One region of the Nonomuraea sp. NPDC005983 genome, then DNA from elsewhere that is predicted to be linked to it. Evidence: predicted binding sites of a transcription regulator. Region 1 holds the regulator's gene; the other holds the start of a gene.
The links. The regulator HrcA, encoded in region 1, represses chaperone genes, less so after heat shock. The targets are predictions, from matches to a motif close to TTGGCACTCTCNNNNNGAGAGTGCCAA.

Region 1 (14,435 bases):
GGGAAGGAGGGGGCCCAGGGCAAGAGATCTTGGTAAGGGTGACACACCCGAAACGGCGTGGCGATCCGGATGTGATATTGAAACTGTTACACAAACCAGACGAAAACAAGAACGCCGCACCCCGATCAACGGGAGTGCGGCGCCTGGGTGTAGCTGCTACTTGACGGCCAGCGCGGAGACCTGCTTGGCGATCGCCGACTTGCGGTTGGCGGCCTGGTTCTTGTGGATGACGCCCTTGCTGGCAGCCTTGTCGAGCTGGCGGGCGGCGGCGCGCTGGAGCGCCGTGGCCTGCTCGACGTCGCCCTGCTCGGCGGCCTCACGGAACTTGCGGACGGCCGTCTTCAGGGACGACTTGACCGCCTTGTTGCGCTGGCGGGCCTTCTCGTTCTGCTTGTTGCGCTTGATCTGGGACTTGATGTTCGCCACGAAGAAGCCTCGGTGAAAGTCTGGTGATGGATGGGGCGCGCGGGCTCGAGAGAGGGCGCGCCACACGCAGTTGAACAGGTTACCAATAACCCAGGTGGCCGCTCAAATCAACGGCCTGGGTCAGGGTTTTGGATAACCCATTGCGAAGTGTACTCCCGCCAGTCCTCCTCCGTGGCGGCGAAGTCCACGTACAGGGCCAGGCCGAAGCGCTCGCGCGGGCCGTGGTCCGACAGGGCCAGCCTGGCGCCCCGGGCCGCCATGGCGACGCTCTCGGCGTCGTCGGACCAGCTCAGGCCGTGGTCGTGGTAGGCGGGGGCGCCGACGAACAGCGACCTGCCCTGCGGGACGAGGTCCAGCGCCAGGGCGGCCTGCCGTGCGACGTAGCCGCCGTAGAGCGACTGGGTGAGGGTGCCCGAGTCGTACGTCATGATCGCCACCTGGTCGACGCGGGCCACCACCTGCCTGAAGAACCCCTGGGACCAGTACTTGTCGTGGCCGAGCAGCGCCCTGGCCGCCGGGCGCATCAGGGGATAGGGCTCGATCTGCGGGGTGGACGTGGAGAGCAGCCCGGTCAGGCGCCTGGTCTGGTCGAGGAGGGCGAGGAAGTCCGTGTCGCCGTCGCCGATCGGCTCGAAGTTGTAGTGGACGCCGTCGAAACCGGCCCGCATGACGTCGGCGACGCCGTCCAGGACGTTCTGGCGGGCCTTGGGGGCGTCGAGGTCGAGGCCGTTCTTGACGGCCTGGCCGAGCCAGGCGGAGAGGCGGACGCCGGGCAGGTACTTCTTACCCCATTGGACGAAATTTCGGGCGTTGGGGTATTTGGCGGGATCTAGGCGGCCATCCCACTCGAACGGGCCGGAGTGGACGTACAAGTCCCTGATGCCGGTGGACCTGAGCCTGGCCGCCAGACTCTGGAAGTCCTGCTCCGTGCGGCGGCCGTCCACCCAGGCGTGGCCGAGCCAGAGCGCGTCGTTGCCCGTGCTCTTCGCCCAGGCCGCCGGGGCACCGGTAAACTGAAGCCGGAGCGCGCCGGCGAGGAGGCCGAGCAGCGCGACCACGACGACCAAGGCAAGCGCGAGCAGGCGCAGGCCGCGGCGGATGACGGTTCGGGCAATCACCCGGGCATGTCACCATGAAAGACGCTTGACCTCAACCCTGTCGAAACGGACTTCGGTGCGCACTCAGCCTGGCCAGACCGACCCCGCGTTGATCCGGAACTTCTGCATCATCGCGCACATCGACCACGGCAAGTCGACCCTTGCCGACCGGATGCTGCAGATCACCGGTGTCGTCGACGAACGCTCCATGCGCGCGCAGTACCTCGACCGGATGGACATCGAGCGCGAACGCGGCATCACGATCAAGTCGCAGGCCGTCCGCCTACCGTGGGACGGTCACGTCCTCAACATGATCGACACGCCCGGCCACGTCGACTTCACCTACGAGGTGTCGCGGTCGCTGCAGGCGTGCGAGGGCGCGATCCTGCTGGTCGACGCCGCCCAGGGCATCGAGGCGCAGACCCTGGCCAACCTCTACCTGGCCATGAACGCCGACCTGCACATCATCCCGGTGCTCAACAAGATCGACCTGCCGGCCGCGCAGCCGGAGAAGTTCGCCGAGGAGCTCGCTGGGCTGATCGGCTGCGACCCGTCCGACGTCCTGCGCGTGTCGGGCAAGACCGGCGTGGGCGTGCGCGAGCTGCTCGACCACGTCGTCCAGACCGTGCCCGCGCCGGTCGGCGACGCCGACGCGGCCGCCCGCGCGCTGATCTTCGACTCGGTGTACGACACCTACCGCGGCGTCGTGACGTACGTCCGGGTGGTCGACGGGCACCTCGGCAAGCGCGAGCGCATCCTGATGATGTCCACCAACGCCACCCACGAGACCCTCGAGATCGGCGTCATCTCGCCCGAGCCCAAGCCGTCCGACCTGGGGCTGGGAGTCGGCGAGGTGGGCTACCTGATCACCGGTGTGAAGGACGTCCGCCAGTCGCGCGTCGGCGACACCGTCACCTCGGCCGCCAAGTCCGCGAGCCAGATGCTGGCGGGCTACGAGCACCCCAAGCCCATGGTGTTCTCCGGCCTGTACCCGATCGACGGCGACGAGTACCCCGAGCTCCGCGAGGCGCTCGACAAGCTCCAGCTCAACGACGCCGCCCTGATCTACGAGCCCGAGACCTCGGCCGCGCTCGGCTTCGGCTTCCGAGTCGGCTTCCTCGGGCTGCTGCACATGGAGATCGTCCGCGAGCGGCTGGAGCGCGAGTTCGGCCTGTCGCTGATCTCCACCGCTCCCAACGTCGTCTACCGCGTCGTCATGGAGGACGGTTCCGAGCTGACCGTCACCAACCCGTCCGAGTTCCCGTCCGGCGGCAAGATCGCGCAGGTCTACGAGCCGGTCACCAAGTCCACCATCCTGGCGCCCGCCGAGTTCATCGGCGCCATCATGGAGATCTGCCAGGGCCGCCGCGGCAACCTCCTCGGCATGGACTACCTCTCCGAAGACCGCGTCGAGATCCGCTACACGCTGCCGCTCGGCGAGATCATCTTCGACTTCTTCGACCAGCTCAAGTCCCGCACCCGCGGCTACGCCTCGCTCGACTACGAGCCCGCCGGCGAGCAGGAGGCCGACCTGGTCAAGGTCGACATCCTGCTGCAGGGCGAGGCGGTCGACGCGTTCAGCGCCATCGTGCACAAGGACAAGGCGTACGCGTACGGCGTCGAGATGGCCAAGAAGCTGCGCGAGCTGATCCCGCGGCAGCAGTTCGAGGTGCCGATCCAGGCGGCGATCGGGGCCCGGGTCATCGCCCGCGAGAACATCCGCGCCATCCGCAAGGACGTCCTGGCCAAGTGCTACGGCGGCGACATCTCGCGTAAGCGGAAGCTGCTGGAGAAGCAGAAGGAAGGCAAGAAGCGGATGAAGATGGTCGGCCGGGTGGAGGTCCCCCAGGAGGCCTTCGTCGCCGCGCTGTCCACGGATTCGAGCGTCGACAAGACCAAGAAGTAGCCTTTCCGGACGCCCGCGGGCGTGTTCGGCCACAGGTCGAGCACGTCCGGGCGTTCGGCCACAGGTCGAGCACTGCGGGGCGTTCGGTTGCAGTCCCAGCACGGCGGGGGCGTCGAGGAGCCTGCGGGGCTCCAGGTCCTCCTCCCTCCAGCCGTCCGTGGGGCCTGGCGGCCAGGTAACGCACGCGCTTCTGCCGCTGGCCGGGTGGTCTCCTCTCGTCCGGCCCTTTCTCGTTTCAGCCCTCTCGTTCCAGCGCTTTCTCGCGAGAACCCCGATGGTGTCGGGGATTCTGTCGGTGCGGCCCTCTATCTTCGGAGCCGAACACGTGTGCGACTGGAGGGTCTCGTGATTGCTTCTGAGCGATTCGAACGTGCCGCAGTACTGGGGGTCGCGGTGGCCGAGGAGACCCGGCGGCTGCTGAGGCTCCACCTGTCCCCGGCCGAGGCGTCCGACGACGGCACCGTGCTGGTCGACGTGCCGTACCCGGATGCCGCCGTGGTCAAGGCCGTGCTCGACGTCGCAGCGGAGTGCTTCGGCGAGCGGGGTGCGTCGGCGGAGGAGTCCCGCCAGGCGGCGCTCGAAACGCTGTTACAGCTCGCGGGCTTTGACGCGGAATCACAACTGAACACCTCCGACGGCCGGTAGCCTGCCGCCGTGCCCTCACCGCCCACAGGCTCCACGGAGACGACGGAGGCGAGGTCAGGTCGCTGCCAGGCCGTGCCGGTAGGCGTAGGTGACCGCCTGGGCCCGGTCCCTCAGCCGCGCTTTGGCGAAGAGGTTGTTGATGTGTGTCTTGACGGTGGCCTCGGTGACGTAGAGCCGGGCGGCGATCTCCGCGTTCGACAGCCCTTCGGCGATGAGCCGCAGCACCTCGACCTCACGAGGCGTCAATCCGTCAGGAAGCGGGCCATCGCCGCCACGGTGCCGAACGGTCCAGGCAGAGGGTGGCGTCCCGGGGCGGGATGCGGCCGCGTCATGGGGTGGGCCCTCGGCGTCGGAGCGCGGGGCGCTCGTGCGCGCGGAGCCCGGCGGCTGCGTGTCGGGACGAGGCTCGGAGCCCCGAGGCGAGGGGTTCGGGTGGGTTATGGAGTCGAGGAGGCGTCGCTGGACGGCCGGGTCAAGCTGGGCGTCGCCCCGCACGACGGTGGCGACCGCCTTGGCGATCTCGTCGGAGTCCGCGCTCTTGGTGAGGAAGCCGCGCGCTCCCGCCCTGAGCGCCGCGAACACCGACTCGTCGTCCGCGTACGTGGTGAGCACCACCACCTGGGTCCCGGGGTACTCAGCCCGGATCCGCCTGGTGGCCTCCACGCCGTCCATGCGCGGCATCCGCAGATCCATCAGCACGACGTCCGGACGCTGCTCCGACACCATCCGGAGCGCGCCTTCACCGTCGCCCGCCGATCCGACGACCTCGATCCCGGGCAGCAGCCCCAGCACCAGCACCAGCCCCTCACGGACCACGGTCTGGTCGTCGACCACCACCACCCTGACGTTCGTCACGAGCACCACCGTCGACGCGGGCGAGCGGATGAACGGGGCATGCCCTCCTTCTGGCGGTGGCGGGAGGTCACGCCGGCACCTTGAGGTGGACACGGAAGCCGTTCGGCGTCTCGCCGGCCGTCAAGGTGCCGCCCAGGAGTTCGGCGCGTTCACGCATGCCCATGAGGCCATATCCTCCCCCAGGGTCGCCCGGCGCCGACGCGGCGGGGTTGGTGACCTCCAGGTCGCAGGAGCGGGTGGCGAAGGCGAGGCGGACGGCGGCGGGCCGGCCAGGGGCGTGGCGCCGGACGTTGGTGAGGGCCTCCTGGGCGGTCCGGATCAGGGTAAGCTCCGTTTCCGGCTGGAGGCGGCGGCGCGTCCCCGTGATGCACAGCGTGCACGACTGGCCGGTGGCGGTTTCGAAGTCGTCGGCCAGAGTTCGCAGGGCCGACGGGAGCGCGGGCGGGTCCTCGCGAAGGGCCGACACCGCCCTGCGCGCCTCCTCCAGCCCCGACTTCGCCAGGTCGCGCGCCTGCACCACCCTCTCCAGGGCCTCGTCGTTCCGCTCCGCCCGCAGCAGGAGCTTGGCGCCCTCCAGGTGGACGATCTGCGCCGAGAGGGAGTGGGCGAGGATGTCGTGGATCTCCCGGGCGATCCTGGCGCGCTCCGCGAGGACGGCCTCCCGAGCCTGGACCGCCCTGGCCGCGCGGCGCTCCTTGATGGAGTACATCACCAGGAACACCACGCCGATGCTGAAGATCAGGCTGAGGTCGCGGTCCAGTTGGCCGGAGTCTGCGCCCGACACCAGCAGGCCCGTCGCGGCGAGCGCGACGATCGGCAGCGCCTGCGCCAGCCGGTACCGGGCGCCTGCCGCGCCGACGCAGAAGTACAGCACAGCGATGGCGGGGCTACCCTCCGCCACCCAGTCCAGGACGATCGACAGGACGACGCCGAGGCCGAGGGCGATCAGCTTGACCGGCACGCCGAGCAGCGTGGCCGACGAGAACCTGTTCAGCGACGCCGCCACCCCATCGACCCACGAGCGCCCAGGCTCCCCTGGCGTCCGTTGTACGGATGGTCCCGGCACCACACCACCGTCGAGCGACGGAGCGGACATCCCTGCCGGGTGAGGGGCTCCATGGGCTGGTGGGGCGGACGGGAGTACGGCGACGAGCAGCGTCAGCACCACGGACGCCGTCAGCAGGGTGGCCCCGAGGCCCTCGCCCTTGAGGCTCAGGCCAGGGTGAGACCCGCTCTGCGCCACCACGAACAGCGCGATCGCCCCCAGCCGGAGTACGGTGGCGGCGATCCTGCTCGGCTCGGGGGTCATCTCACGAAGCTATCCTCTCGCCTGGTCTCGCGGGCCAGGGCCTGTCCCCGCCAGGCGACGAGAAGGGCCTGGACCCCCACCGTCAGCCCCATGAAGAACAGGATGCCGTTGGTCGAGGAGGCGAGGCCGAACAGCGTCCCGGCGTAGTAGAGGCCGACGCGGGCCACCACCGAGCCGGCCCACGCCAGCATGGTCCAGCCGGTGGCCTTCGACCAGGTGACCCCTGCCGCGTCCATCCAGACGCGGACGGTCGCGGCGCGGACCGCTCCCAGGGCGACGGCGGCGACGCTCTCGACGACCAGCAGTGTGATGCTGATGGTCAGGTGACGAGTGTCGATCAGGGCCCCGTTCACCAGCCCGAGCACGATCATGGCTCCGGCGACGTAGACCAGGCCGCTCCTGGCCGTGGGACGGGTCATCATCTGCCGGTACACGACGAAGGCGACGGCGAGGAGGATGAGGGCGGGGGCCAGAATCGGGTCCATGCCTGAGAAGGTAGGAGCCAGGGGGTTCCTCCGGATCGGCCCGGGGGTTGAGGCGAGGATCTCCACCCTGGGGTGGAGAGCATGGCGAATATCCGATCGCCGTCCGACGAGCTCGCGGTTACCGTCAAGAGCATGCGCATCATCTCGGTCAATGTCGGCAAAGCGGTCGACGCAGAGTGGGCAGGCAAGCTCCTGCGTACCGCCATCGACAAGACCCCGGTCACCTACCGGGTCGAGGTGCGGGCGAACGGGCTGGCCGGCGACGAGCGCGCGGACCTCGCCAACCACGGCGCCCCCAGCCACGCCGTCTACGCCTACGCCAGGGAGGACTACGACTGGTGGGAGCGGCAACTCGGTCGTGAGGTGCCCGACGGCCGGTTCGGTGAGAACCTGACCGCCTCGGGGCTCGACGTCAACGGCGCGCTGCTCGGCGAGCGGTGGCGGATCGGCACCGCCCTGCTGGAGGTGAGCGGGCCACGGGTGCCGTGCGTGGTGTTCAGGAACTGGATGGACGAGCCGGGCTGGGTCAATCGGTTCACCCGTGCCGGACGTCCCGGGGCGTACCTGAAGGTCGTGGAGACCGGCGAGCTGGAAGTGGGGGACGAGGTGGAGATCGTGTCGCGTCCCGAGGGGAGCGTGACGGTGGCCCAGTCCTTCCTGGCCTTCCACGGCGACAAGGAGCTGATGCGCCGCGTCGTCGCCTTTCCCGGGCACGACAGCGCCTGGGACGAGGCGGCCAAGCGGGTCCTGGGCACCGGCTCCGATCTGACGCCGACCTGACCGGCCCTGGCGGTCGCGGGCGGTGACAGGCAGCGGCGCCACCGGCCCGCCGTCGCCGGGGCCCTGCTGCGCTGAACCCCCGACCCTCAGAAGGTGGGGGGAGTGGGCGGCTGGTGCGGGGCGTTGGGGGAGGGGGTGGATCGGGTAGTGGGTGGTAGCGGGCAGACTGGAGGCGTGCCATCCACCCTGCCCGACGGCGAGGCCGCCCCTCAGTCCGGCGAGTTGCCCGAGAGCGCGTTGCGCGGCCTCGGTGAGCGCCCGTTCGGCTTCTACGTGCACGTCCCGTTCTGCGTGACGCGCTGCGGCTACTGCGACTTCAACACCTACACCGCCGCCGAGCTGGGCCCCGGCGCCTCGCAGCGCGACTACGCCGACACCGCGATCGAGGAGGTTCGGCTGGCCCGCCGCGTCCTGGGCGACGTGGACCTCCCCGTGGAGACGGTGTTCTTCGGCGGCGGCACCCCGACGCTGCTGCGCGCCGCCGACCTCAGCCGCATCCTGCGCGCCGTCGACACCGAGTTTGGGCTGCGCCCCGGCGCGGAGGTGACCACCGAGGCCAACCCCGAGTCGGTCGATCCCGCCTACCTCGACGGTCTGCTGGAAGCGGGGTTCAACCGGGTCAGCTTCGGCATGCAGAGCGCCCGCGAGCACGTCCTCAAGGTTCTCGACCGCCGGCACACCCCCGGACGGGCGGCGCAGGCCGTCCAGGAGGCGAAGAAGGCCGGGTTCGGGCACGTCAACCTCGACCTGATCTACAGCACGCCGGGCGAGTCCGACGACGACTGGCGGGCCACGCTGGACGCCGCGATCGCCGCCGAGCCCGACCATGTCTCCGCGTACTCGCTGATCGTGGAGGAAGGCACCCGGCTGGCCGCCAGGATCAGGCGCGGCGAGCTGCCCATGCCCGACGACGATGTGGCCGCCGACCGCTACCAGATCGCCGACTCCATGCTGGAGGCGGCCGGTTTCCGCTGGTATGAGGTGTCGAACTGGGCGACGTCCGACGAGGCCAGATGCCGGCACAACCTGCTCTACTGGACCGGCGGCGACTGGTGGGCGGCCGGGCCGGGCGCGCACAGCCACGTCGGCGGCACCCGCTGGTGGAACGTCAAACATCCGGCCGCGTACGCGCAGCGCCTGGCCGCGGGCACCTCGCCCGCGCACGCGCGCGAGGTGCTCCCCGCCGAGGACCGCGACGTCGAGCGGTTGATGCTGGAACTGCGGCTGGCGTCCGGCTATCCGCTCGCCGGCGTCGCCCCGGGCGCCCGGTCGGCCGTCGCGGCCGCCCTCGGCAACGGGCTGCTGGAGACGGAGCCGTTCAAGGCGGGACGGATGGTGCTCACCCTGAAGGGGCGGCTGCTCGCCGACGCGCTGGTGCGCGACCTCGTCATGTGATCAGGCGGATGGCGATCGGGTAGCGGTAGTTCGCGCCGCGGTTGGCGGCGATGGCGGCCTGGATGTGGAAGATCAGCGACACGATCCAGACGAGCGGCAGCAGGATGAGGCCGATCAGGACGATCGTCAGGACTCCGGCGACCAGGTAGCCGATGAACATCGTGATCTGGAAGTTCAGGGCCTCCGCCGCCTGGTCCCGGACGTACGGGGACTCGTCCTTCTTCATCAGGTAGATGATCAGCGGGCCGACCCAGGAGACGACCAGGCCGAGCAGGTGGGCCAGCATCGCCATCGTGGTGTCGTCGCTGCCGGGGCGCGGGCCGTACTTGCCGGGCACATGCGGCTCCTGCCGCGGCGCCCCGTAACCGTAGCCGGGCGGCGGCGGAGCGGACTGCCCGTAGGCGTGATCAGCCTGGGCGCCGTAACCGGCCCCCGGCCCGTAACCGGGCTGCTGGCCATAGCCGGGCTGCCCGCCGTAACCGGGCTGCTGGCCGTACTGAGGGCCGGAGGGGGGCGGGTACTGCGGCCCGGACGGAGCCCCGAACTGCGGCCCGTACTGGGGGCCGGACGGGGAGGACCCGTACTGAGGGCCCGAAGGCGGCCCGTACTGGGGGCCGGATGGCGGCCCGTACTGGGGGCCGGATGGCGGCCCGTACTGGGGGCCGGATGGCGGCCCGTACTGGGGGCCCGAGGGCGAGGCGGGCGGGATGTCCGAGGGATTGACGCGCCTCGTGGCGTCGTCGTCGGGCGGCGGCTGCGGCTGGTCCTGGCTCATGTTGCCTCCGTGACGAAGTCGATCAGTTCCTCGACCCGCCCGAGCAGGTCGGGCTCGAGGTCGGTGTACGTCGAGACGGCGCCGAGGATCCGCCTCCACGCGTCGGCCGGCTCCACGCCCCAGCCCAGGGCGGCGATCACACCCTCCTTCCAGGGCAGGCCGCGTGGCACGTCCGGCCAGGCCGGGATGCCCAGCACCGACGGCTTGACCGCCTGCCAGACGTCCACGTACGGATGGCCCACCACGAGCACGTGCGGGGAGGTGACCTGGGCGGCGATCCGGCTCTCCTTGGACCCGGGCACCAGGTGGTCGACCAGCACGCCGAGCCGTCGCCCCGGCGCGGGCCCGAACTCGGCGACGATCGCCGGCAGGTCGTCGACGCCCTCCAGGTACTCGACCACGACCCCTTCCACCCGCAGGTCGTGGCCCCAGATCCGTTCCACCAGCGCGGCGTCGTGCACGCCTTCCACGTAGATCCGGCTCTCTCTGGCGACGCGGGCGCGCAGCCCTTCGACCGCGATCGAGCCCGACGCGCTCCGCCGTGGCGCCCCGGTCGCGGCGGTGGGCCGTACCAGCGTCACGACCTGGCCTTCGAGCAGGAAGGCGGCGGGCGCGAGCGGGAACAGGCGGCGCTTGCCGAACCGGTCCTCCAGCGTGACGGCCTCCTTGTCGCACGACACCACGGCCCCGCAGAAGCCGCTGTCGGCGTCTTCGACGACCAGGTCCGGTTCGGCGGGCACCTGCGGGATCTTCCCCTTGCCCGGTCGCCGCCAGTTCCCCGCGAGAACGTCTCCCTCGTACACACGGGGACCGTAGCAAATCACCCGCCGACCGCAAGGCGCTTGCGGTGACTGCCGCGTCGCATGAGGACGACGACCGTCACGATGATCGCGGCCAGCACCCCCAGCCCCGGGATGAGCACCAGCGCGGCCACCCCGCCCACCATGCCGCCCGCGGCGGCGGTCAGCTCGCGGCCCACGCCGAACTTCACGTCCGCCTGTTCCTGGGTGACGCAGAGGAGCTTGTAGTCGCCCTTGGCGGGCGCGTTGACGACCAGGATGAGCTCCCAGACGTCGCCGTCGTCCGTCACCGTCTGGTTGATCGGCGTGTTGGCCAGCTTGGCCTGCCCGGGGCCGCCGGAGATGCGGCACTCGTAGTGCACCTGGGAGGCGCTGGCGAGGTAGATCGCGGGCTTGTCGGCGGGGTCGACGGTGACGGTGACGTCCTGGCCGGACGCGAACGTCTTGGACGGCGCGGCGCTCGTCACGGAGCCCAGGACGCCGGCGCCGAACAGGACCACGCCGACCACGACGCAGATGACCGCGACACCCCAGCCCAGTGCGATCCACCACAGGCGCGGCCTGATCTGCTTGGGGTCCACGGGGGGCGGGAACTGGTAGGGCTGGCCGTACGGAGGCGGCGGAGGGTACTGCGGCTGGCCGTAAGGAGGGCCGTATGGAGGCTGCCCGAACTGGGGAGGTTGCCCGAACTGGGGAGGTTGCCCGAACTGGGGAGGTTGCCCGAACTGAGGAGGCTGACCGGGGTACGAGGGACCCTGCCCGGGCGGCGGGCCGAAGGTCGGGGGCTGGGATTTGTCGGTCATGTCCGCAAGTGTGATGCCTGCCGCTTGGAACTGACTAGCAGGACGTTGGACGCCTGTGTCATCGCGCCTGGTGACCAGGAGCCGTACACTTGGCACTCGGGAACACAGAGTGCTAGATCTGTCGTTCCCGAAGGAAGAGGCAGGGAGGTGAGCACGTGCTCGATGATCGGAAGCTGGCGGTGCTCCGCGCCATTGTCGAGGATTACGTGTCCACCAATGAACCGGTGGGCTCCAAGGCGCTGGCCGAGCGCCACAACCTCAAGGTCTCCCCGGCGACGGTCAGGAACGACATGGCCGCGCTGGAGGAGGAGGGGTACATCACCCAGCCGCACACCAGTGCGGGCCGCGTCCCGACGGACAAGGGTTACCGCCTGTTCGTCGACCGGCTGTCACAGGTGAAGCCGCTGTCCGGGGCGGAGCGCAGGGCGATCGAGACGTTCCTGGCGGGCGCGGTCGACCTCGACGACGTGGTGACCCGCACGGTGCGGCTGCTCGCGCAGCTCACCAGGCAGGTCGCGGTCGTGCAGTACCCCACCCTGACCCGTTCCACGGTGCGGCACGTCGAGCTGGTCCCCCTGAACGAGCGGCGGGTCATGCTCGTTCTGATCACCAACACCGGCCGCGTCGAGCAGCGGGTGATCGAGCTGCCCGAGGTGGTGGAGGACACCCGCGTCGCGCACCTGCGCGCGGTCCTCAACGCCTGCCTCGACGGCTGCGGCCTGACCAACGTGCCCGAGCAGATCGCCGACCTGCCCGAGCGGCTGCCCGTCGAAGACCGTCCTGTGGTGGCGACGATCCTGTCGGTGCTGCTGGAGACGCTGGTCGAACGGCACGACGAGAAGATCGTGTTCGCGGGTGCGGCCAACCTGGCGGGGGCCGACTTCACTGTCGGCCTGCGCGACGTGCTCGAAGCGCTGGAGGAGCAGGTCGTGCTCATGCGGCTGCTCGGCGAGACTTCCACAGACACACCGTCCGCGCTCACCGTGCGCATCGGGTCGGAGAACCCGTATCTACGGGGCACGTCCATCGTCGCGACCGGATACGGTTCCGGTGACAGACAACTGGCCCGGCTCGGCGTGCTGGGTCCCACAAGGATGGACTACCCCGTGACGATGGGCGCCGTGCGCGCGGTGGCACGCTACGTCAGCCAGATCCTGGCTGCATCTTAAGAGGTCGATAAGTGGCAAACAGCGACTACTACGCCACCCTCGGGGTGCGCCGTGACGCCAGTCAGGACGAGATCAAGAAGGCCTACCGCAGGCTGGCACGCGAACTGCACCCCGACGTGAACCCCGATCCCGAGACCCAGGAACGGTTCAAGGAGATCACGCAGGCCTACGAGGTGCTGTCCGACCCGAACAAGCGCCAGATGTACGACCTGGGCGGCGACCCCTTCGGCGGCGCCGGGGCGGGCGCGGGGGCAGGCGGTTTCGGCGCCGGCTTTCCGTTCAGCGACATCATGGACGCCTTCTTCGGCACGGCCGGAGCCACCCGCGGCCCCCGCACCAGGGCCCGCAGGGGCAGGAACGCGACCATCCGCGTCGAGCTCGACCTGCGCGAGACCGCCTTCGGCACCACCCGCGAGCTGGTCGTCGACACGGCCGTGCGCTGTGAGGTCTGCCAGGGCGCGGGCGCCGCGCCCGGCACCCACCCCGACACCTGCGACATGTGCTCGGGGCGCGGCGAGATCTCCCAGGTCACCCGGTCGTTCCTGGGCCAGGTGATGACGTCGCGGCCGTGCCCCCAGTGCGGCGGTTTCGGCACCATCATCCGCCACCCCTGCCAGGAGTGCTCGGGCGACGGGCGCGTCCGCACCCGGCGTACGATCAAGGTGCGCATCCCCGCGGGCGTCGAGGACGGCACGCACATCCAGCTCGCCGGGGAGGGCGAGGTCGGCCCCGGCGGCGGCCCGCCCGGAGACCTGTTCCTCGAGATCGTCGAGCGTGCGCACGAGATCTTCGAGCGGCGCGGCGACGACCTGCACTGCACGGTGCAGATCCCGATGACGGCCGCCGCGCTCGGCACCATCCTCGCGGTCGAGACCCTCGACGGCTCGGAGGAGATCGACGTCCGGCCGGGAACCCAGGCGGGTCAGGTCATCACCATGTACGGGCGCGGCGTGCAGCGGCTCAACGAGTCGGGCCGTGGCGACCTGCTGATCCACGTCAACGTCGAGACCCCGATGCGGCTCGACCAGGCGCAGGAGGATCTGCTGCGCGAGCTGGCCAAGCAGCGCGGCGAGGAGCGCCCGCCCGGCAAGTTCGCCCCCGGCCAGCAGGGCTTCTTCTCGCGGTTGCGCGACGCCTTCAACGGGAGGTGACCCCGTCGAGGAGCGCCGCGATGGCCTCCTTGACCGACTCCCCGTCGCGGGCGTCGCAGTCGACGAACGGCACGTCGGAGGCGACGCCCAGGGCCTCGCGCACCTCGTCCAGGTCGAATCGCGCGGCCCCGTCGAAGTTGTTGACGGCCACCGCGAACGCCATCCCGCGCTCCTCGAAGAAGTCGACCGCCGGGAAGCACTGCTCGATCCTGCGCGTGTCGACCAGGACGACCGCGCCGAGCGCGCCGTGTACCAGGTCGTCCCAGAGGAAGGCGAAGCGGGCCTGCCCAGGGGTGCCGAACAGGTAGAGCACGACTCCGTTGCGCAGGGTGAGCCGGCCGAAGTCGAAGGCGACGGTCGTCGCGGCCTTACGGTCCACGCCGAACAGGCACTCGGCGGTGGTGATGGCCGCCTCGGCGGTTACCGGTTCGACCTCGGAGACCGCGCCCACGAACGTGGTCTTACCGGCGCCGAAGCCGCCCGCGACCACGATCTTCGCCGACCGCGCGGCCGGCGGGTCAGCCCGCGACACCACGGCCGCCCCTGTCCGCCGGTGGCCGGCTCACCATGGCAGCGTGTTCTTCAGCGACGCGACGAGCTGCGGCGTCAGCACCCCGCCGACCCGCTCGCACAGCACGGCCATCTCGTGGCCGATGAGCCCCAGGTCGCAGTTCACGTCGGCGAGCACGCCCAGGCAGCTGCCGTCGGAGATCACCGAGACGAGCAGGAACCCCTTGTTCATCTCGACCATGACCAGCTTCAGCCCGGCCATGCCGTACCTGCGGGAGGCGCTCCTCGACAGGCTCGACAGGCCCGACACGATGGCCGCGAGCTGCTCG
Region 2 (14,435 bases), on a different contig from region 1:
GTGCCGGGCTCGACGTCCAGCCCCTTCAGCGACAGGTCCGTGACCAGCGGGGCGCCGATGCGGCGGTGGATCTGCTCCATGGCCGCGTCCAGCCGGTCCTCGGACTCGACCAGCTCGCAGCGTCCCGCGCCCAGCCCCGCCAGCCGGCCGAGGAAGCCGGCGTTCACCGCCCGGTCGATGCCGACGGCGTGGACGCGCATCGCCGACAGCGCGCCCCCCGTCTGCTCCAGGATCTGGTCCTCGTTGCCCACCTGCCCGTCGGTGACCAGCACCAGGACGCGATCCCTGGAGGAGTCGCCGAGCAGCCCGACGGCCTGGCGGAGCGGCTCCAGGAGCTCGGTGCCGCCACGGGCGTCCACCCTGGCCAGGTGCTCGACCGCCTGGTAGCGGTTGCGGTCGGTGGCCTCCCGCAGGCCGTCGTCGAAGGGCTGCTCCACCACCGAGTCGAAGGTCAGCACCGCGAAACGGTCGTGCTCGGTCAGCGTGTCGACGATCCGCGCGGCGGCCCGGCGGGCGGCGACCATCTTCCAGCCGCCCATGCTGCCCGACCGGTCCAGCAGCAGCACCAGGTCGCGCGGCGTGCGCCGCGACTCCAGTGCCGGCGGCACCACCGTCAGCGCGAACGTGCCGCGCCCGTCGAGCTGGAGCGACGTGGACGCGTCGAACGACATCCGCAGGACGAAGTCACGGTCCAGCCGCTCACCGGGACGCAGCCGCACCGTGTGCCCCTTCTCGTCCCCCTCCTCCTCCACCACGTGCAGGCTGGAGGCCAGCTCGCGCAGGTCGAGCCCGGCGGGGTCGACCGTCGCCGACAGCGAGAGCCGCACCGGGTCGGGGAAGCCGGGCAGCAGCACCGGGGGAGTGACGCGCGAGGCGTCGGGCACCGCGTCGGTGTCGGGCGCGACGCCGCCACCGGCCGGGGGCCCGTCGATCGGGCTGCCGGGGATGTACCGCGGCGCGACGACCAGCGGGAACCGGAACGTCGCGGCCCCGTCCTCGTACGGGAGCGGCTGGCTCAGCGTCAGCCGTACCGAGACGCGCTCGCCGGGCAGCAGGTTGCCCACCCGGATCGTGAACACGTCCGGGCGGTCCTCCTCGGCGATCGCGGCGCGCCTGCCCTCGCGCAGGGCCTGGTCGTAGTCGGCCCTGGCCTGGCCGCGCTCCTTGAGCACGCCGTCGATCACCCGGTCGTCTGCCTCCATCCGGAAGGCCGTCACGGCCGCCCTGTCGGGCAGCGGGAAGACGTAGGTGGCCTCCAGCGTGACGTCGAACGGGTTGCGGAAGCCCTGCGTCACCTCGACCCCGGCGATCAGGCCGGAGATGTCGGCCTTGACGTCGACGCTCTCCAGCGGCAGGTTGCCGCGCTCGGTCCGCAGCGCCCCGAACCCCGAGTCGGGCACCGGCAGGCACCGGGCCGGCTCGAGCGAAGTGATCTTCATACCAGCTTCCTCTCTACGAGCACCGCGACCAGCGGCGCCGCCGCGGCGAGCACCGCCTGGACGTCGTCATCGGATGGGGAGCGCCCGGCGCCGTCAACGACGATCCGTACCCCGTCGCCGAGCCGGACGCCCCAGATCGCACCGGCTCCGCCGCCGCCCGCCTCGGGCGCTCGGTCCACCAGGGCGCGCGGCTCCCGGTGCGGCCGGCCGTCCGTACCGCCGGTGAGGGGCCCCGTCTGCGACGCGTTCTGCTGCCCCGCCTGCGCCAGGGGGACGTCTTCATGGCGGACCGTCAGCGCTCCGGCGCGGTGCGCAGCCCGCTCGCCGGGCCGCTCGGCCCAGAACCGTTCGCGGGGAGCCTCGCCGGGAGCGGACGGGACGGTGCTCGGTGCGGTGCTCGGTGCGGTGCTCGGTGTGGCGATCCCGGTGCGGGCAGGGGGCAGGTGGGCGGCGTCCTCGAGCATCGCGTCCGTCGCGCCGGTGAGGGCGGCCTGGACGTCGGCGATCGAGTGCCCCGCCGCCTGCAGCCGCTTGACGGCCACCAGCTGCAACAGGTGACGCCTGCCGTACTGGGCGACCCTGCCCCGCCTGGCCAGTGGCGGGTCGAGGAGGCCGATCGTGGTGTACCACCTGATCAGGCGCTCACCCGGCACCTCACGGACCCGGCCGTTGACCGGCTGCGCGTGCGCGCGCAGCGCCTCGGCGGCGCGTTGCGCCAGCTCGCCGATGGTCCAGGTCTCGTTCATACCTTCACAATGACACTGTCATTGTTACAGTGTCAACCGGAAGAATCCGGGCAGAGGTGGGCGTTGTCCCAAGAGGACAGTGAGGTCAGAACGACGGGGAGGTAACACGTCATGGCTACGATCACCGGTCCGCTTTCTGGCGACGCCAAGAAGACCGTCACGGAGGCCCTGCAGGGCGCCCTGGTGGATCTGATAGATCTTTCACTCGCGGGAAAGCAGGCGCACTGGAACCTGATCGGCGCGCACTTCCGCCCGATCCACCTGCAGCTCGACGAGGTGGTCGCGCTGGCGCGCGAGCACGCCGACACGGTCGCCGAGCGGGCCGTCGCGCTGGGCATCAACCCCGACGGCCGCTCCAGCACCGTCGCCAAGTCGACCAGGCTCCCGCAGCCCGAGTACGGCTGGATCGAGGACGGCAAGGTCGTCGCGCGCATGACCGACACCCTCGACGGCATCGGCAAGCGGATGCGCGAACGCGTGCGGGCGACCGAAGAGCCCGACCCTGTCACCCAGGACATCCTCATCGCCGTCTCTCAGGACATCGACAAGCAGCGCTGGATGTTCCAGGCCCAGCTCTGAACCATCCGGAAGCCCGGGACCACTCGCGGTCCCGGGCTGCTCCACGTCCTGGGCGGCTCGTCCGGTGCGGCTCGCCGGCGTAAGCAGGACGTAAGAGGTGATCATCTCCTGGCGATCTACCGTGCGTGGGTATGACCGACCGCGTGCAACTCGTCGTGCTCGCCAAGCGCCCAGTCCCTGGCAGGGTGAAAACTCGGCTGACCCCGCCCTACACGCCGTCCGAGGCGGCCGAGCTGGCCGCCGCGGCCCTCGACGACACCTTGCGCGCCGTCGCGGCGACCCCGGCCGCCGACCGGGTGCTCGCCCTCGACGACGTCCGGCAGGGCCCGTGGGGCGGGCGCGCACGGGGGTTCGGGGTGGTTCCGCAGCGGGGGGACGGGCTGGACGAGCGGCTGGCATGGGCGTTCGAGGACGTCTACGCGCGGCGGCCCGTCCCCGTGGTGCTCGTCGGGATGGACACGCCGCAGCTCACCCCCGCCCTGCTCCAGCGGGCGGCCGTCGCGCTGCGCGGGTACGACGCCGTGTTCGGGCCCGCCACCGACGGCGGCTTCTGGCTGCTCGGGCTGCGGCGGCCCGATCCCGCGCTGCTGCTGGGCGTTCCCATGTCCAGCCCCGGCACCGGGCGCGCCCAGCTGGGGCGGCTGCGCGAGGCCGGCCTGGACGTGGCTCTCCTGCCGTCCCTGACCGACGTGGACGACGCCGCCGACGCCCGCCTGGTCGCCGGGCTGGCCCCGGGCACCGGCTTCGCCGCCACGCTGACCCGGCTCGGTACGGGAGCGGCCAGGTGATCGGCCCGCTCTACGCACGCTCACTCGCGGGGGCCGCGATCGAGGTCGAGTACGCCGACGGACGCCGCCACCGCCTGGACGCCACCCGCTGGCTGGAGCCGATCGACGGCGACGAGGTGATGCTGGCGCGGTGCGCGCGGCCCACGCTCGACGTCGGGTCCGGCCCCGGGCGGCTCACGGTCGCGCTCACCCGGCGGGGCGTGGCCGCGCTGGGCATCGACATCACCCCGCACGCCGTGCGGCTGACCCGCCGCGCGGGCGGCCTGGCCCTGTGCCGGGACGTCTTCGACCAGGTGCCCGGCAGCGGCCGCTGGTCCACGGTGCTGCTGGCCGACGGCAACATCGGGATCGGCGGCGACCCCGCCGCCCTGCTGCGCCGGATGCGTGAACTGGTCAGGACGGGAGGCGAGGTGGTCGCGGAGGTCGCCCCTCCCGGCACGCCGAGCGCCGTCGACCGCGTCCGGCTGCGCCACGGCGCCGTGACCGGAGCCTGGTTCTCCTGGGCGACGGTCTCCCTCACGGACCTTCCCGCGCTGGCCGGCTCCACCGGCTTCGTGATCATCCACCGTGAGGAGTCGGCGGGCCGCTGGTTCGCCGCCCTCCGCTGACAGCGGTCACGTCGCCGCGCGCCGCGGCGCGGTTCCATGAGACGCTCTGGACATGCCGCCGACGCCGCCGAACGGCGTCGGCGGGCCGGGGCGCCTCGATGGGTGCTGCTGGTCTGGTCGGTGTGCGGCGGTTGCGAGGGGCTGGTGGCCGCGGGTTTGCGCAGAGTTTGATCTCCCGAGCCCCTGCCATTCATGTCGGTGCGGTCGACTGGCGTGGCGACTAGAGGGAGGCCCACGATGTCCCACAAGACTCTCCTCCGCACGGGCCCGCTCTGGGAGGGCGCGGAGAGCCCGTACGGCCCGATCCGGACGCCGGACGCCGACGGTCTGGCCCTGCCCGGAGGCTTCACCGGCAGGGTGGTGGCGCGCTCCGGTCGCAAGGTGGCCGGGCTCACCTGGCACGCCGCCCCCGACGGCGGCGCCTGTTTCCCCGACGGCCCCGGCTGGATCTACGTGTCCAACTCGGAGCTGCCGCTGCTCGGCGGCGCGGCCGCGCTGCGGTTCCGGGCCGACGGCTCGGTGGGCGACGCCTACCGCATCCTGTCGGGCACCGATCTGAACTGCGCGGGAGGCGCCACCCCGTGGCACAGCTGGCTGTCCTGCGAGCTGGGGCATCGGGGCCGCGTCTTCGAGTGTGACCCGTACGGCGTTCGCGCCGCCCGTCCCCGCCTGGCGATGGGGCGGTTCAAGCACGAGGCCGCCGCCTGCGACCCCGACCGCGAGGTCGTCTACCTCACCGAGGGCGAGCCCGACGGCTGCTTCTACCGCTTCAGGCCCGGCGACTGGGGCGACCTCACCGAGGGCACCCTCGAGGTGCTGTGCGTCTCCGGCGACTGGCGGCCGGTGCCCTCTCCGGCGGCGCTGCTCAAGGCGTCCCGGCACCAGGTCGAGGACGCCCGCCACTTCGATGGCGGCAACGCCTGCCACTACGCCGGCGGGGTCTGCTACTTCACCACCAAGGGTGACGGCGGCCTGTGGGCGTACGACGCGGAGGCGTCCACGCTCGACCGCGTGTACGACGACGTCCGGGCGATCACCGCCGCGCCCTCGGGCGACCTGTACGTGGCCCGCGAGACGACGGAGATCCACGTCATCTCCCCCGACCGGTCGGTGACGCCTTTCTGCGTGCTCGACGGGCACGCGGGTGCCGAGCTCACCGGCCTGGCGTTCTCGCCCGACGGCGGGCGGCTGTACTTCTCCTCCAAGCGCGGGCGCACCGACGGCGACACCTTCGAGGTCGCGGGCCCGTTCCGCCCTTAGCTCCACGCCCCGGCCCCTGACTGCGAGTCAGCTCAGGTAGCGCAGCAGCATGACCTTCAGCTCCGCCACCAGCTCGGCCGCCTGGCCGGGCCGCTGAACTGGTGGCCTAGAGGTCGCGGGCCCAGATCTCGTCGGTGATCTCGATCCCGTTCTCCGCGCCTTTCTGCTCCGACTGCATCACGAACCCGGCCGCCTGGTAGATGCGTCGCGCGCTCACCAGGCAGCTGCGCGTCCACAGCTCGATCCGCTTGTAGCCGCCGGCCTTGGCGTGGCGTACGCACTCCTCGACCAGCCGGCCGCCGATGCCGAGCCCCCTGGCGAACGGCTCGACCAGCAGGATGCGCAGCTTGGCGGTGGTCTCGTCCTGGTGCATAAGGAAAACGCAGCCGGCGCGCTCGTCGCCGACCTCGGCGATCCACCCCGTGTCGCGCGCCGGGTCGAACTCGCCGACGATCCGTGCGACGAGCTGCTCGAACTCGATGCCCCAGCCCTGCTCGCGGCTGTAGAGCTCGGCGTGCCGGAAGACGACCCAGCCGAGGTCGCCGACGCGCGGCGGCCTGATGACGTACAGCTCGCGCCGGTCGGCTTCGCCGAGCAGGCTCCTGATCGTCGTCATGCTGCTGACCAGCCGCTGCTGGGCCTCGTCCGCGAGCCCGTCGAGGAGCCGCCCGACCTCCCTGGCGGAGCCGGCGTCGAGCCCGGAGTAGGTGGCGATGCCCGCCTCGCTCAGCCGTACCACCTGCTTGCGGGCGTCGGTCGCCGAGCGCTCCCTGGAGACCAGGCCGTCGGCCTCGAAGCGGCTCAGGATCCGGCTCAGGTAGCCGGCGTCGAGGTCGAGCAGGACGCGCAGGTCGCCGGTCTCCATCGGCTCCGCCTGGGCCAGCTCGAACAGCACCCTCGCCTCGGTCAGCGAGTAGGGGGAGTCGTGCACGCCGGCCTGAAGGACGCCGATGAACTTGGTATAGAACCGGTTGAAGGCCCTGACCTCGGCGACCCTTGCCTCTGTCAACGAATTCATTGCCACAGTCAAGCATGAGAGGATGCCTCCTGTGAAGCACCCCCTCTACATCGGCGGATACGGCCCCGGCATCCTCACCGCCGGCGGCGAGCTGACCCGCGTCGCGTCCCCCTCGTTCCTGGCCGCCCACCCCTCCCTGCCCGTGCTCTACGCGGCCGGCGAGCTGGCCCGCGGCCGGCTGACCGCGTTCACCGCGTCCACCGCGGAGGGCGGGCTCGCGCCGCTGGACGAGCGCTCCAGCGAGGGCGACAGCCCCTGCCACGTGGCGGTCGACCCGTCGGGCACACTGCTGGCGGCCGCCAACTACGGCGACGGCTCCGTCAGCCTGCACCGCCTCGACTCGCGCGGCGCGTTCACCGGCGAGCCGATCGTGCTGCGCCACGAGGGCTCAGGGCCGGTCGCCGACCGCCAGAAGGGCCCGCACGCCCACCAGGCCGTCTTCCACGACGGCCTGCTGCACGTCTCCGACCTGGGCACCGACGAGATCCGCCGCTACACCCTCGACGGCGAGCCGCTGCCGCCGCTGAAGCTGCCGCCCGGCACGGGCCCGCGCCACTTCGCCTTCTCCGGCTCCCGGCTGTACGTCGCGGGCGAGCTCGACGGCACCGTCACCGCCGTCGACGGCGACGAGGTCGTGGGCGTGCCCGCCTCACGGGCCGGGGGCGTGAACCACCCCTCGCACCTGGAGCTCGCCGGCGACCTGCTGTACGTGGCCAACCGCGGCCCCAACACCGTCTCGGTGCTGCGCGCCGACGACCTTCAGCTGGTGGCGGAGGTGCCTTCGGGCGGCGACTGGCCCAGGCACTTCGCCATCGACGGCGACCGCATGTACGTGGCCAACCAGGAGTCCGACGCCGTCGCCGTGTTCGCGCTCGACGACGGGGTGCCCCGGCCCACCGGCGAGGTGATCGAGGTGGAGCGCCCGGCCTGCGTGCTGCCCGGGTAATCAGTCGGTTAAGCCGGGGGCGCGGGGCGTCCGCGTCCGTGACGATGGCGGCTGTGCGCAAGACCCTCGCCGTCGTGGCCCTGCTGTTCACTGCGTGCAGCACCGCCCTGGCACTGCTGCTGTCCGCCTGCTCCGGCCCGGCGGCGCCCCCAGCCGATCAGCCCGCCGATCTGCCCGCCGATCTGCCCGCCAAGCCGTCCGCCGCGGCTTCCGCAGCCTCGCCCCAGGCTGTCGCGTCCGCGTCGGCCGCGCGGCAGGAGCCGTGGCGGATCACCAAGGAGGGCGGCGAGCACGAGATCGAGGGGTTCGCCGACCAGGTCAGCGTGCTGCCGGGGCAGCGGTTCCGGCTGCGCGTCTCCACCACCGCGCCGCGCTTCACCGTCCATGTCTTCCGGATGGGGGCGAATCCCGCCGAGGTGTGGGAGTCCGGAAAGCTTCCGGGGGTGCGGCAGGAGCCGCCGAAGACGGTCCAGGGCATGGTCACCGCCGCCCACTGGAAGCCGTCGCTCACGGTCGAGACCACCGGCTGGCGGGAGGGCGCGTACCTGGTGCGGCTCGACGCGTCCACCGGAGGGCAGCGGTACGTCCCGATCACCGTGCGCTCGGCGTCCACGGAGGGGCGGGTGGTGCTCGTCAACGCGGTCACCACCTGGCAGGCCTACAACTCGTGGGGAGGGCGGAGCCTCTACACCGGGCCCGGCGGGTTCGACGACCGCTCGCGGAAGGTCACCTTCGACCGCCCGTACGACACCTCGGGCGCGCGGCTCTTCCTCGACTTCGAGAAGGACGCCATCGAGCTGGCAGAGCGCAGCGGGGTGCCCCTCGCCTACCTGACGAGCCTCGACCTGCGGCCGGGAGTCCTCGACGGGGCCCGCGCGGTGGTGTCGCTGGGGCACGACGAGTACTGGTCGCCCGCCATGCGCGCCGCCGTCACCCAGGCTCGCGACCGGGGGGTGAACCTGGCCTTCCTCGGCGCCAACGCCGTCTACTGGCGGATCGGCCTCTACGGCCGGATGGTCGCCTGCGACAAGGAGACCCAGTGCCCGCTGTGGCGGGAGTCGAACCCGGAGAGCTCACTGGTCGGGCAGATGTACGACTGCTTCCCGGCCGAGGCCGCCTACCTGGTGCGCCGGCCCGAGCACTGGATCTTCCGCGGGACGCACGGCAGGCGCTTCCCCGGGCTCGCGGGAGTGGAGACCGACAGGGTGGGGAAGGGGTCTCCCCAGCACGTCAGCGTGCTGGCCAGCTCGCCGGTCAACTGCGGAGGGCGGTCGACCGTCACCGACACCACCTACTACACCGCGCCCAGCGGGGCGGGGGTGTTCGCCTCCGGCACGATGCGCTGGGTGTGCGGGATGCGCGGAAAGCGGTGCGGCCACGGCGTGACCGACGCGGCCGCCGCCTTCACCCGCCGCGCGACGAGGAACATCCTGACGAGGTTCGCCAAGGGGCCGGTCCGGCCGCCTCAGCGGGTCAGTCCCTGCCCTCGCGAGTCTGAACGATCGCGTGGATCATGCTCTTGATCTCGCGCTCCGCGGGCTCCTTGGTGACGCCCAGCCCTGCCAGGGCGTCCACCACCGGGCTGTCGTCCAGCGAGAGCACGGCGAGCAGCAGGTGCTCGGTGCCGATGTAGTTGTGTCCGAGCCGCAGCGCCTCGCGCAGCGTCAGCTCCAGGACCTTCCGGCTCTGCGCGGTGAACGGCAGCAGCGCGGGCGCCGACTCGCTCGGCGGCCCGAGCACGGCGGTGACGGCGGCCCTGACAGACTCCAGGGGCGCGCCGAGCAGCACCATGGTCTTGGCGGCCAGCGCCTCGGGCTCGTGCAGCAGCCCGAGCACGAGGTGGCCGACGTCGATGTGGTCGTGTCCGGAGCCGAGGGCCTCCTCCTGGGCCTGGACGACCACGTTGCGGGCCCGCGGGGTGTAGCGGGTGTAGGTGCTCAGGTCGTCGGCGAGCGAACCGCCTTCCTTGGGGACGAACCGCTTCTGGGCCGCCTGCTTGGTCACGCCCATGCTGCGTCCGATGTCGGTCCAGGAGGCGCCCGCGTGCCTGGCCTTGTCGACGAAGTGGCCGATCAGGTGGTCGGCCACCTCGCCCAGGTGCTCGCCCAGGAACACCGCGTCGGTCAACTCGCCCAGCGGGTCGCCGTCGGGGTGGCGGCTCCTGATCGCGTTGATGAGGTCGTCGAGACGTACGTTTGATTCCATGCGTCAACCATAGGTTGACGAACGGCGATCGTCAACCGTGTGTTGACGCTGATGCCAGGCTCACCGCCGCGCGCCAGCGCTCGTAGGCGGCCTCGTCGCGCTCGCCCGGCTCGAACCGGCGATCCAGCTGCCATGTCTTGCGCAGCTCGTCGGCCGAGGCCCAGACGCCCGACCCGAGCCCCGCCAGGAACGCCGCCCCCAGCGCGGTCGTCTCCTGGACCACCGGACGCTCCACGACCGTGCCCAGCTGGTCCGCCTGGAGCTGCATGAGCAGGTTGTTGCCGCTGGCCCCGCCGTCGGCCTTGAGCACCGGCGCCGAGTCGCCCGTCATCGCCTCCACCACGTCCCGCACCTCGAACGCGATCGCCTCCAGCGTCGCCCTGACCAGGTGCGCCCGCGTCGTGCCGCGGGTGATGCCGGTGATCAGCCCGCGCGCCTCCGGATCCCAGTACGGCGCACCCAGACCGGTCAGCGCCGGGACGAACACCACGCCGCCGCTGTCGGGCACCGTGCGCGCCACCGCCTCGGACTCGGGCGCGGTCCCGATCAGGCCCAGCCCGTCGCGCAGCCACTGCACCGCCGCGCCGGTGACGAAGACCGAGCCCTCCAGCGCGTAGGTCAGCTCACCCGCCGGGGTCTGCCAGGCGACCGTGCTCAGCAGCCCGGCCTGCGAGCGGACGATCTCTCCACCGGTGTTGGTCAGGATGAAGGAGCCCGTCCCGTAGGTGCATTTCACGTCGCCGACGCCGAAGCAGGTCTGCCCGAACAGCGCCGCCTGCTGGTCGCCCGCCACACCGCTGATCGGCAGGTCGAGCCCGAGGAAGGCGCCGGGGTCCGTCCGGCCGAGCGGCCCGTAGTTCGGGACGATCTCCGGCAGCGCCTCCACCGGGACGCCGAACAGCTCGCACAGCTCCTCCTCCCAGCCGCCGGAGGCCAGCCCGTACAGCAGCGTCCGCGAGGCGTTGGACGGGTCCGTCACGTGCCGCGCCCCCGCCGTGAGCCGGGCGATGAGGTAGGAGTCCACGGTGCCGACCACCACGTCGCCCGACCGCACCCCGTCCCACGCCCGAGGGTCGTGCTCGGCGAGCCAGGTCAGCTTGGTGGCCGTGAAGTACGGGTCCAGGCGCAGCCCCGTCAGCTCGGAGACGCGCGGCTCGTGGCCCCGCGAGCGCAGCCGCTCGCAGATGCCCGCGGTGCGGCGGTCCTGCCAGACGACGGCGCGGTGCGGCGCGGCCAGCGTGCGCCGGCCCCACAGCACCGCCGTCTCGCGCTGGTTGGTGATCCCGACACAGCCGGGCGTGGACGCGGCCCCGGCCAGCGCCGCGGCGCAGGCGGCCAGCGTGGCCTGCCAGATGTCCTCCGGATCGTGCTCGACCCAGCCGGGCTCGGGAAAGTGCTGGGCGAACTCCTGGTAGCCCCGCGACTCGATCCGCCCGTCCTCGGTCACCACGAGCGCGGTGACTCCCGTCGTTCCGGCGTCGATGGCCAACACACTCACTGAATCGCCCCTCGCTCCGCTCGCGTTTGGTCTAGACCACTGCCCGCGCGGGCGGGCACAATGCGATTCTGGTCGTGAAGCCCATCGGGAGGAACCCGCCATGCGTATTGGAGTACTCACCGGGGGTGGCGACTGCCCCGGTCTGAACGCTGTCATCAGGGCTGTGGTCCGCAAGGGGGTGAGCGCCTACGGGCACGAGTTCGTCGGATTCCGTGACGGCTGGCGCGGCCCGCTCGAAGGCGACACGATGCCGCTGGACATCCAGGCCGTGCGGGGGATCCTGCCACGAGGCGGCACGATCCTCGGCTCGTCGCGCACCAACCCGATCAAGATCGAGGGCGGCGTCGACCGCATCAAGGAGAACCTGGCGGCCACCGGCGTCGACGCGCTGATCGCCATCGGCGGCGAGGACACCCTCGGCGTCGCCAAGCAGCTCTTCGACCGCGACGTGAAGGTCGTCGGCGTACCCAAGACGATCGACAACGACCTGTCGGGCACCGACTACACCTTCGGCTTCGACACCGCCGTCAACATCGCCACGGAGGCCATCGACCGCCTCCACACCACCGCCGAGTCGCACCACCGGGCGCTCATCTGCGAGGTCATGGGCAGGCACGCGGGCTGGATCGCGCTGCACGCCGGAATGGCGGGGGGCGCGAACGTCATCCTCATCCCGGAGAAGCCGTTCGACATCGACCGCGTCTGCGAGTACGTCGAGTCGCGCTTCCGCACCCGCTACTCGCCGATCCTGGTGGTAGCCGAGGGCGCCCACCCGATCGAGGGCCAGATGGCGCTGCAGGCGGGCGAGCTCGACGCGTTCGGGCACGTCCGGCTCGGCGGCATCGGCGAGCTGCTGGCCAAGGAGATCGAGAAGCGCACCGGCAAGGAGGCCCGCACCACCGTGCTCGGCCACATCCAGCGCGGCGGCACCCCGACCGCGTTCGACCGGGTGCTCGCCACCAGGTTCGGGTTGCAGGCGATCGACGCGGCGCACGAGGGCGACTACGGCAAGATGGTCGCGCTGCGCGGCACCGACATCGTCCGCGTCGGCCTGGGCGAGGCGACGGCCGAGCTCAAGACGGTGCCGGTGGAGCGCTACGCCGAGGCCGAGGTCTTCTTCGGCTGACGTTAAGTGACTTGCAAGTGGCGGGCCGTACCTTCTTGAAGGGCGGGTCACCGCCACGAACCCCCCTCAGGGTACGGCTTGCGCCGCGGAGAGTTGGCGGCCCACCACGCGTCGCAAGCCGTACCCAGGGGGTTTCGCCTATCTCCGCCGGCCTCTCACGGGCATCCGCTGCTGCTGAACCGGTGGGGCGGGGTAGGTGAGCCGCTGCTCCTCGGTCGCGCGCCTGCGCATCTCCAGCCTGGCCACCAGCTCGGCGTCCTCGTGCAGTTCCTGCTCCGACGGCGACAGGATCACCATGAGCAGCATGGTCAGCGTGATCAGGCTGATCACGGTCATCAGCGGGACGAGGAAGTCGAGCGCGTCGGCCCCCGACACGACCCCGGGCTCGGGGTCGACCGTGACCATCATGGCGGCCATGCCGGTGTAGTGCATGCCGGAGACGGCCACGCCCATGACGAGCGCCGCCCCGGTGATCCAGATGGTCTTCTTGACGCGCAGCGTGAACCAGAGCGCGGCGGTGGCGGCCACGATGGCGATGACCACCGACAGGGCCACGTACAGACGGTCGTAGGCGACGTGCGCGGACATGTTCATCGCGTACATGCCCAGGTAGTGCATGCTGGCCACGCCGAGGCCCGTGAGCACGCCGCCGCCGAGCAGGGCGGGCACCCGGCCCTTGCCGTACGAGACCAGGAACAGCCCGGTGCCGACCACCACGACGGCGACGACGGCGGAGGCGGCCGTCAGCGGCACGTTGTACTTGATCGGCGTGCCGTCGACCGCGAAGCCCATCATGGCGATGAAGTGCATGACCCAGATACCCGTGCCGCCGATGGAGATGGCCCCGCCGATCAGCCACCGCATCCGGGAGGCGCCCTGCGAGGCGTGCGCCTGGGCGGTGAGCCGTAGTCCGAGCATCGACCCTATGCACGACATCAGGTATGCGAGGGCCGGTGTGAGGGGGCCCTGGGTGAAATGGTTAACAACGGACATATAACGACAATCCTTGCATTAGGGGTCCCCGGATTGTGCCAGGAGGGCTGTCCCATATGCATGGATATCTCGACTATCTGTCAACCTGTCAGTAGGCAACGTGAGAGATGCTCACAGATCGCGGTCAGCCCCCATGGGAACGTCCGCAAGGTGGCGGAGCTGGTGCGATGGGCGATCGAGTGACCGCCCGGCGCGGACTAAACTCAATGGGTCGCGGCGTTGGCCTGACCGCGTGCATTCCCCATACTTCCGGAGGTTCCACCATGACGATGTCTGCCCTGGGCGAGCCGTGTGTGCTGCTCAAGCTGGGCGAGATCGTTCTCAAGGGCAAGAACCGCGAGGTGTTCGAGCGCCGGTTGATCAGCAACATCCGCGAGGCGCTCCAGGACGTCGGCGTCAAGGTCGACGTGCGCAAGCGGCATGGCGTCATCGCCATCTTCCTGCCCGAGGGGGCCGGGGTCGAGCAGGCCGACGCCGTGGCCCAGCGGGTCGCCGACGTCCCCGGGCTGGTCTGGATCCACCGTGCCTGGCGCGTCGCCAAGGACCCTGACGCGGTGCTCAAGGCCGGCCTGGAGCTCGTGGGCGAGCGCGAGGAGGCCAGGAGGGGCGCGCGGTTCGCGGTCCGCTCACGCCGCCGCGACAAGCGCTTCCCGCTGCGCTCCAACGAGCTCGACCGGCTCGTCGGCGGGGCCATCAACGACGAGTACGGCCTGCCGGTCGACCTGCGAAACCCCGAGCTGACCCTGTTCATCGAGGTCGACAGGGACGAGGTGTTCGTCTTCACCGGCGGCATCCCCGGCCAGGGCGGCCTGCCGGTCGGCAGCAGCGGGCGGGCCCTGGTGCTCATGTCCGGCGGCATCGACTCGCCGGTGGCGGCGTACCGGATGATGAAGCGCGGGCTGCACGTGGACTTCCTGCACTTCTCCGGCATCCCGTTCACCACCTCCGAGTCGATCTACAAGGCGTACGCGCTGGTGCGCAAGCTCGACCGGTTCCAGGGGCGGTCGCGGCTGTGGGTGGTGCCGTTCGGCAAGGCCCAGCAGTCGATCCGCACGTCCGGCCAGGACCGCCTGGCGGTGATCGCGCAGCGGCGGCTCATGCTGAAGACGGCCGAGGAGGTCGCGCACCGCATCAGGGCGGGCGCGCTGATCACGGGCGACGCGCTCGGCCAGGTCTCCTCGCAGACCCTGGCCAACATCACCGCCCAGGACAACGCGGTCGACATGCCG

Region 2: the regulator HrcA is predicted to act here: its motif matches at 2,195-2,221, upstream of ABZ297_RS35965 (DNA starvation/stationary phase protection protein).

Annotation. Positions count from the first base shown of each region.
Region 1 is NZ_JBEXUP010000032.1:9,120-23,554, reverse strand. It holds gene rpsT (30S ribosomal protein S20) at 157-426, opposite strand; gene ABZ297_RS16960 (hypothetical protein) at 534-1,544, opposite strand; gene lepA (translation elongation factor 4) at 1,600-3,429, shown strand; gene ABZ297_RS16950 (hypothetical protein) at 3,775-4,074, shown strand; gene ABZ297_RS16945 (response regulator transcription factor) at 4,129-4,929, opposite strand; gene ABZ297_RS16940 (sensor histidine kinase) at 4,997-6,238, opposite strand; gene ABZ297_RS16935 (hypothetical protein) at 6,235-6,723, opposite strand; gene ABZ297_RS16930 (MOSC domain-containing protein) at 6,805-7,503, shown strand; gene hemW (radical SAM family heme chaperone HemW) at 7,678-8,898, shown strand; gene ABZ297_RS16920 (DUF4870 domain-containing protein) at 8,891-9,673, opposite strand; gene ABZ297_RS16915 (DUF3097 domain-containing protein) at 9,670-10,476, opposite strand; gene ABZ297_RS16910 (hypothetical protein) at 10,494-11,276, opposite strand; gene hrcA (heat-inducible transcriptional repressor HrcA) at 11,432-12,445, shown strand; gene dnaJ (molecular chaperone DnaJ) at 12,457-13,596, shown strand; gene ABZ297_RS16895 (ATP/GTP-binding protein) at 13,583-14,131, opposite strand; gene ABZ297_RS16890 (roadblock/LC7 domain-containing protein) at 14,159-14,435, opposite strand, start outside.
Region 2 is NZ_JBEXUP010000120.1:11,121-25,555, reverse strand. It holds partial or broken gene ABZ297_RS35975 (VIT domain-containing protein) at 1-1,439, opposite strand, end outside; gene ABZ297_RS35970 (MerR family transcriptional regulator) at 1,436-2,185, opposite strand; gene ABZ297_RS35965 (DNA starvation/stationary phase protection protein) at 2,297-2,764, shown strand; gene ABZ297_RS35960 (TIGR04282 family arsenosugar biosynthesis glycosyltransferase) at 2,896-3,552, shown strand; gene ABZ297_RS35955 (methyltransferase domain-containing protein) at 3,549-4,160, shown strand; gene ABZ297_RS35950 (alkaline phosphatase PhoX) at 4,398-5,420, shown strand; gene ABZ297_RS35945 (bifunctional helix-turn-helix transcriptional regulator/GNAT family N-acetyltransferase) at 5,527-6,438, opposite strand; gene ABZ297_RS35940 (beta-propeller fold lactonase family protein) at 6,470-7,384, shown strand; gene ABZ297_RS35935 (N,N-dimethylformamidase beta subunit family domain-containing protein) at 7,438-8,907, shown strand; gene ABZ297_RS35930 (Clp protease N-terminal domain-containing protein) at 8,858-9,589, opposite strand; gene glpK (glycerol kinase GlpK) at 9,621-11,087, opposite strand; gene ABZ297_RS35920 (6-phosphofructokinase) at 11,188-12,213, shown strand; gene ABZ297_RS35915 (MHYT domain-containing protein) at 12,352-13,131, opposite strand; gene thiI (tRNA uracil 4-sulfurtransferase ThiI) at 13,470-14,435, shown strand, end outside.